Regions from separate parts of the Paenibacillus sp. YAE3 genome, predicted to be linked through region 1. Evidence: a T-box and tRNA genes for the amino acid it is inferred to sense, from the RefSeq annotation. Region 1 holds a T-box; the other holds one or more tRNA genes.
What was found. The T-box of region 1 lies ahead of AC27KL_RS12940 (valine--tRNA ligase). A T-box ahead of a tRNA ligase gene usually reads a tRNA of that ligase, here a tRNA-Val.

Region 1 (4,200 bases):
AGCTGGAGACGGGCCGCACGCACCAAATCCGGGTGCACCTGAGCCATCTGGGACACCCCCTGCTCGGCGATGCGCTGTATGGGGGCAGCACCGCGCTCATCGGACGGCAGGCGCTTCACGGGGAACGGCTTGACTTTTCGCATCCGTTTACGGGCGAGCGCATCGAAATCGCCGATCCTTGGCCAAGCGATATCCGGCAGCTCGAGCAAAAGCTGCTTGGCCCCACAATATAAAATGTCGGCGCAAACCGCCGGACGCGCGCAAAAATGGAATGCCCTCCTGTTTGGAGCATATAGATAAAATGAGTAACGATTTTTGGGGCTCATGCCGTGAGCAGGCTCACGGTTAGAAATATGCCGAAAGGAGGACATGATTCTAGTGTTTGACCAGTCCTACGGTTTGCGTTTTGATATTTATGAACGGATTCATTTGACGGAAGAATTGCCGGGCATCGCCGAGCTGGAAGAAGTGGAGCTCCTGCCCAATATCCAGGTCATCAGCCAGGATGAGCAGGTCGCGCTGCGCGGCCACCTGCTGCTTACGGGCTTGTACCGGGGGGACGGGGAGGAAGACGGGACGCAGCGGCTTGAGCATTTCATTCCCGTGGAGATTACGGTCCCTGCAAACCGCGTCACTTCGCTGGACGAAATATCGGTCGAAATCGAAAACTTCGACGTGGATCTTTTGTCCAAACGAAGCATGAACATTACCGGCGTCCTTTCGCTTCGCGGGATCGAGACGGCGGCGAGCGAACCGGAATCTTCATGGAATGCCGATGAATTTACCGTTGTACATGCGTCCGAGGATCCCGCGGAGGATCCGGTGCTTGCCGCTTTTTTGGAGGAAGGGGAGCTTGATGCCGATGAAGCGAAGGCCAGGGAACCGCACGATGAAGCAGCCGCGGACGAACAGGATGCGGAGGCATTTGCGACGGAAGGATTCGCTGCCGCTCCGAAGGCTGCGGGAAGCCCCGGCGATGCCGAAGCGGAGGCGGCTGAAAACGAACCGGCAGCCGTCAAGCGTCCTTCCGAAGAGGTGGCGCAGACGGAAGAAGAACCTGCGCTTGCCGCGTTACATACGGACAAGGAATCCGGGGAGCGCGGCGGAAAGGGCAAAAACCAGCCGAACGTTTGGCATTTCGAGCATGAAGACGAGTCGGAACTGCTGCATCCCGAAAAAACGGCGATCCAAGCGGATGAGGATACGGAAAAGGATCTCTACCTGACTTCCGTGGGTCAGGATCAGCCGTTTGAGCCTGCCTTCCCGTTCAGCGCTTTCCAAAGCGAGTCGGTTCCGCAGGAAGAAGCGCCGGATGAGCGGGAAATGCGGGTCGCGCTCGGCAGCAAGAAGGAAGCGGAGTCCGGCGAAAAAGAAGCGATCGGATTTTCTTCTTTGCTATCCTCCAGCCGCTCCCAGAATCAGCAGGAGCAGCAGGCTGCCCCGGAAGAGCCGAAAGCGGAGGAGGCGGAACGCGAGTCGTCCGCGAGCGATGATATTCAGTGGCAGAACCTCTTCCTCGGGAGCAGCACGGAGAAAAACCAATTCCGCAAGGTGCGCCTTTGCATCGTGCAGCGGGAAGAAACCCTGGAGACGATCGCAAATCGCTATCAGCTCACCGCCCGCGAAATTTTGCTGTATAACCGCCTGTCCGAGCAGACCGTCGAGGAAGGACAGATTCTCTACATTCCATAAATTCGCGTTGACGACGCCCGGTGCCCGAATAAGCGCCGGGCGGTTCTTTTTTTTGTGCCTTCGCCAAAGGAACCGGTTTAAGAAACGTACATATGCTAATAATAAACGTTATAACGCCGAATGACTTTAGGCAACGACGCCGGTTATGTTGACTAAAACCCGCAACCAAGTTATGATGAGTATATATTTTGTTCAAGAACGATGATCGGGAATAGTAGGATGACATGCCCTTCAGAGAGTGGAATTGCTGCGCTGAGAGATTCCGCAGGATGCTGTTTCAACCGAAGTCGCCCGGGAGTTGCCTGCTTGATCCCGTCCGCTTTTTGCGCCGGGTTAGGGCACGGCCGGCCGCAGCCGTTATCTGCATGAAGTGTCGCGTGCATGAAGGCATCCGTCCCGGAGGACGGCCGACGGAGAGATCTGGCGTAGAAGGTTGCCCATGGCGCGAAACAAAGGTGGTACCGCGAAAGAACAGCCTTTCGTCCTTTGAGGACGGAAGGCTTTTTTGTTTTTCTTGCTAAGGATTGCCAAAATCCCGAAGAAAGCTGATCTTGTGATGGAGGAGTTAGAAAATGACAGAGCAGGACAACAAATTAACGACGGAAATGCCGACGACTTACGATCCGAAGGCTGCCGAGCAAAAATGGTACAAATATTGGATCGACGGCGAATTCTTTAAGGCGGGACAGCGCAAAGACGCAAAGCCTTACACGATCGTGATTCCGCCGCCGAACGTCACGGGCATGCTGCATATCGGGCATGCGCTTGATTTTACGCTGCAGGACATTTTGATCCGCACCAAGCGGATGCAGGGATATGACGCGCTGTGGCTTCCGGGCTCGGACCATGCCGGCATCGCCACCCAGACGAAGGTGGAGCAGAAGCTGCGCGAGGAAGGCGTTACCCGTTATGACCTAGGCCGGGAGAAGTTCCTGGAAAAGGTATGGGAATGGAAGGAAAAATACGCCGAAACTATTCACGAGCAATGGGCGAAAATGGGCTTTTCCCTCGATTACTCCAGGGAGCGGTTCACGCTGGACGAGGGATTGTCCAAAGCGGTGCGCGAAGTTTTCGTCAAGCTGCATGAAAAAGGGCTCATTTACCGCGGCAAACGCATCATCAACTGGGATCCGGCCGCCCGTACGGCGCTGTCGGACATTGAAGTCGAATATAAAGAGGTTCAAGGACATCTCTATCATCTTGCCTATCCGCTGAAAGACGGCAGCGGGCATATCACGGTCGCGACGACGCGTCCGGAAACGATGCTGGGCGACACCGCCGTCGCGGTTCATCCGAAAGACGAACGTTACAAGGACATGATCGGCAAAATGCTCTTGCTGCCGATCGTGGGCCGCGAAATCCCGGTCATCGCCGACGAGTACGTCGACAAGGAATTCGGCAGCGGGGCCGTTAAAATTACGCCTGCCCACGACCCGAACGACTTCGAGGTCGGCCTGCGCCATAACCTGCCGCAAATTACGGTGATGGACGAGAAGGGCACGATGAACGACCAGGCCGGCAAATACGAAGGGCTTGACCGCAGCGAATGCCGCAAGCAAATCGTTCAGGACTTGAAGGAGCAGGGCGTTCTGATCCGGATCGAAGACCATGTCCATCAAGTCGGGCACAGCGAGCGCACCGGCGCCGTCGTAGAGCCGTATTTGTCCACGCAATGGTTCGTCAAAATGCAGCCGCTGGCCGAAGCGGCCATCGAAGCCCAGAAATCGGGCAAAGGTGTTAACTTCGTGCCCGAACGTTTCGAAAAAACCTTTTTGAACTGGATCGAAAACGTTCGCGACTGGTGCATTTCCCGCCAGCTCTGGTGGGGCCACCGCATTCCGGCTTGGTACTGCGACGACTGCGGCGAAGTTCACGTGGCCTATGAAGAGGTCGCTGCATGCTCCAAGTGCGGTTCCGCAAACCTCCATCAGGACGAAGACGTGCTTGATACCTGGTTCAGCTCCGGGCTGTGGCCGTTTTCGACGCTGGGCTGGCCGGACCAAACCGACGATTTGAAACGCTACTATCCGACGGACGTATTGGTGACCGGTTACGACATCATTTATTTCTGGGTAGCCCGGATGATCTTTACCGCGCTTGAATTCACCGGCGAAATTCCGTTCAAAGACGTGCTGATGCACGGACTGGTGCGCGATCCGGAAGGCAAAAAGATGTCCAAATCGCTCGGCAACGGCGTCGACCCGCTGGATGTCATCGAGAAGTACGGTGCGGACGCCATGCGCTACATGATTTCGACGGGCAGCACGCCGGGACAGGATTTGCGCTTCCGCTGGGAACGCGTCGAGCAGGCCCGGAACTTTGCCAACAAGATCTGGAACGCTTCGCGTTTCGCGCTTATGAACCTTGAAGGCTTCACGTACGGCGACATCGACATCAGCGGCAACCTGAGCACGGCCGACCGCTGGATTTTGCACCGTCTGAACGAAACTTCCCGGGACATCACGCGTCTAATAGATGCCTATGAATTTGGCGAAACCGGCCGCTTGC
Region 2 (4,200 bases), on a different contig from region 1:
CCCCCTCGCGCCTGATCAGGCCTACGACATTTCCGAGCATATCCGGATCGAACTGATTCCGACCAAACATATCCCCGGCAAAAACAGCTATTCCCTGTTTATCAACGAACGGCTGTTTTACAGCGCGGATATGGTCTATGATCCCGGACTGCTGCAGCAGCTTGTCGAGCGGCGCGGCTGCCGCATGATTATGCACGACTGCCAGCTAGAAGGCCCGGGCGAAGTTCACACGACGCTTGACGAACTGATGAGGCTGCCTGAGCAAATCCGCAGCATGACCTATCTGATGCATTACGCGGACAACAAAGACGACTTCATCGGCAAAACCGGGGGCATGGCGTTTATCGAACAGGGGCGCATATACCCGGTTTAATCCGTCCCCTGCACGGCAAAAAGCCGGTACAAGCATATACCATGCTTGCACCGGCTTTTTTTAGCTTGCCGTCTTATTCAAAACGGGGTAAATTATCCAAATTGTTCGATGGATCGCCATCCGCGTCGCCGCGAATATACATTTCCCCGTCTCTTCCTTTAAACACGTTGACGCCGGCAATCGCTCCGGCTTTGACTTCCTGCAGCGCCTCATCGTATTTCAAGACGCGTCCGGTCGAAGTTTTGAAAGCAGTCAAATCGCCGTCGCCGTTTTTTTGCACGGCGATAAACGTTTCACGGCCTGGATTTCCCATGGTGATCCGCTCCTTTACGCGTGAGATGCCCCAAAATGCGGGCATGGTTTAGCATCTCCCGGCAATGAAGCCTTTATTCGCCTTACAGCGTTTTTTTCATGCGGACATGGGGAATGCCGGCATCGTCGAAGGGCTCTTTGGAAATCGTCTCGTAACCGAGCTTGGCGTAAAAACCTTCGGCTTGGCATTGCGCGTCCAAAAGGGCATAGGCAAGCCCCAGCTCGCGCGCGCGGTTTTCGAGCGCCATCAGCAGAATGCGGCCATAGCCTCCTTGACGATGCTCCTTAAGCACGGCGATCCGCTGCATTTTAGCCGTTTCGTTGTTGTAGTAAATCAAACGCCCCGTGGCGACGTAGTCCCCGTTTTCATCCTGCACCAACAGATGGTGCACGTTGTCGCTGATCGTATCGAACTCGTCGACTTCAAGGTCCAGGGGAACGTTTTGTTCTTCGACGAATACCTTTTTCCGGATGTCCAGTCCCTGCTGCAGCAGTTCCGGCGTCGTTACAGTGATGATTTCGGCAGCCATGATGAAACCTCTCTTTCGTCTTTCGTTGTGTCCGTTTTACCGCTTCCATTGCCAAAAACACGGTTCGATTATTATACAAAAAAATGAATTTCATGTATAGTGGAGGTATATCGCGGAGAGGAGCCGGATGGGCCATATGGGAATGGGATTTACGATCTTTCTTTGCGCAGTCATGTCGGCCGTGCTGATCTATTCTTTTATTTATGTGACAAAAAAGGGCTATTCCCGCAAATGGGATGAAGAATAAAAAAGAGGCAGCGGCCGCTGCCTCTTTTGCCTGCTGCCGCATGACTACGGGGGCGTTATTTCTCCCTTGGAATACACGTCTTCCGGAACCGAAGGGTCGTAGATATCTATCATGACCGGAGAGTCATCGCCGCGATCCGCGCTGGACTGAAACGCCGAACAGCCCGACAGCAGCACGATCAGACAGCAGCCCAAAATTTTGTACCGCCATGTTTTTGGCATGAGAGGCCACTCCTTTAGCCGGTTTTTACTGAGTTATTTAACCTTTTTGCCCGTTTCGAAACGCCCATCGCTGGACCACGGGCTTTGTCATCAGTTTTCCCGGGTTTTGCCATGATCTATTCATGGATTTCAATCATATGAAAATTTTATTTCGCGATGCATGTTTTGAAAAAAAGTTGTTGACACTCCTCTTCTTCCCTGGTAATATATAAATTGTTCTTCGATACGATCTGCTAGCTCAGCTGGGAGAGCACCATCTTGACAGGGTGGGGGTCAGTGGTTCGAGCCCACTGCAGATCATCTCCAGAAGCCTTGGTATACCAAGGCTTCTTTTATTTTGTCCTCAGGAATATGCCCACTGTAAAACCTGCATTGGGGAGCGGAATGAGCCCCTTCCATATAAAACTAGCAACTCTTATTTTTTTGCGGAAATATTGATACATAGTATTTTTATAACGAGCGAAACTATTAAAATTTCATATAATATACCATCTTTGAAAAGGAGGTATATTTGTATGTCCATTCAAAATTCGCTGTGCTCAAGGTTCGCAAGCATTTTAGGCGGGACGGCGGAAGTCGCAAATGGCGTTTGTACCGTAACAAGAGTTCGCAGCAACCTTCAACCGTTGATTCAAGGGAGAAGAACAAAATCGGTTCTGGCCATCGCTGCTTTTTTCTCGTTTGAAGACCTGGACAGCCGCGGAAATGCGCTCAATTTGGGTGAAACCGTTATTTTGCAGGAAGAAATTAATCCGTTCGTCTCCGCACTCCGCCAGCGCGGAATTGAAGTCACAGCGATACACAATCACTGGCTGTTAACGAACCCCGTACTCATGTTCATCCATTTCAAGTCCATTGAGCCGCCGCTTGTCTTCGCCCAGAAATCGGCCGAAGCGTTTCGGGTGCTGACCACCAGAACGATACGGCCAAGCAGATCCAGTGGCGAACATCGCTCTAATGGATCAAGCCAAGGAAGCTTATCCAGCGGCAGAATCTATGGCACAAACAGACCTAAACGGTCCGGCGTTCAAAGCAGAACAAGAACCACTCAAAGACCACGCGTCGCCAATCGAAGTCTGGTCACGAAAAAACCTCGTGTGATGAACAGAGCTTTAAGATCCAAAAAGCGGTTTTCATGATACCAAATGAAGGTATGGATTATCGGTTCACTAAGCAAAATCTTAAAATGCACCATTGAAGGAAGTGCTTCTGGCAAGCACTTCTTTTTCCTTTCCTCTGTTTTTTGGTATAACTATTTGTTCCTTCTTGCGTTTTATATGCAAAGGAGTGATTCGTATGTCTTGGATATTGTGGGGGGTTATCATGATCACATGCGGCATGTTTACGATCAAAAGACCGGATACGAGATGGTTCGGCGGATTCGGCGATCCCTACGCAACCGATAAACGGTTATGGTTTACGCGTTTGCATGGAATATTAACGTTAATTGCGGGTGTATTTCTCATTGTGTATGCTTTATGTAAAATCCTATTTTCAACCGCATAAATGTGTTCCGTCTTCGAGGTCGGCAAAACCAAAAGGACCGGCAATCTGGCCGGCCCCTTCGCTTGAATCCTTCTATTTTTTCTCGACGATGCGGTTTTCCGTTTTCGGACTGATCACTTTGACCTTCTCCAAATATTCTTCCACGACATCATAGAACGTATATCCGGTGTTCAGCACTTCATCTTTTTTCAGCATCGAATATCCGTCCCCGCCCGACGTAATGAAGTCGTTTGTCGCCACGGTGTACGTTTTGTTCGGGTCAAGCGGCTGGCCTCCAATTTTCACTTCCAGGACGCGCTCCCCTACCGGCTTCGTCACGTCGTAGACGTAGGACAATCCGCCGACCTGCAGGAAGGAGCCCGGAAGATCGTCTTTTTTCTCCACGCCTTTGACCGATACCTCAAGCGCCGCTTTGATGTCGGCCCCCGTCGCTTTGACCACCGTCAACGTGTTCGGGAACGGAAGGATCGAATACAGGTCCTTTTTCGTCAAGTCCCCGGCTTTTTTGCTGGCGCGGATGCCGCCGCCGTTGACCAAAGCCACGTCGGCTTCGTGCCCTTTGATCGTTTTGGTCTTCTCAATGATCGCGTCGGCGATGAAGTTGCCCAAATTCGTCTCGACCGCGCGCACCTCGGTTCTTTCGCCGTGAAGATCGACTTCGGTTTTCCCGATGACCACGTTCATCGCATCGTCAACCTTTTTCACGACCTCCTGAACCAGCTTCTCGATTTCGGGATCGGCTTTGACGCTTTCGTCGTATTCGACCAATCCGCCGCTGAATCCGACCAAATCTTTATTATAATAGTATAAGTCCACGCGTCCCAGCGATTTTCCGTATTCCCAGTCCTGCACGATGTAGGTGCCGTTTACCTTTTCGGGCGTACGGAGCGGCGTATGGGAATGCCCGCCGATGATCAGGTCGATGCCCGACACGTTTTTCGCGATTTCTCTGTCTTTTTCAACGCCGATATGCGATACGACGACCACATGATCCGCTTGGGCCTTCATTTC

Region 2: it has a tRNA-Val gene. The T-box ahead of AC27KL_RS12940 (valine--tRNA ligase) is inferred to sense a tRNA for this amino acid. The anticodon was not compared.

Annotation. Positions count from the first base shown of each region.
Region 1 is NZ_BAAIYF010000006.1:31,233-35,432, reverse strand. It holds gene AC27KL_RS12950 (RluA family pseudouridine synthase) at 1-233, shown strand, start outside; gene AC27KL_RS12945 (LysM peptidoglycan-binding domain-containing protein) at 370-1,692, shown strand; T-box leader at 1,885-2,182, shown strand; gene AC27KL_RS12940 (valine--tRNA ligase) at 2,265-4,200, shown strand, end outside.
Region 2 is NZ_BAAIYF010000008.1:119,328-123,527, forward strand. It holds gene AC27KL_RS16740 (MBL fold metallo-hydrolase) at 1-373, shown strand, start outside; gene AC27KL_RS16745 (DUF3892 domain-containing protein) at 447-686, opposite strand; gene AC27KL_RS16750 (GNAT family N-acetyltransferase) at 769-1,215, opposite strand; gene AC27KL_RS16755 (hypothetical protein) at 1,507-1,683, opposite strand; tRNA gene AC27KL_RS16760 (tRNA-Val) at 1,911-1,983, shown strand; gene AC27KL_RS16765 (DUF1259 domain-containing protein) at 2,199-2,822, shown strand; gene AC27KL_RS16770 (bifunctional metallophosphatase/5'-nucleotidase) at 3,262-4,200, opposite strand, start outside.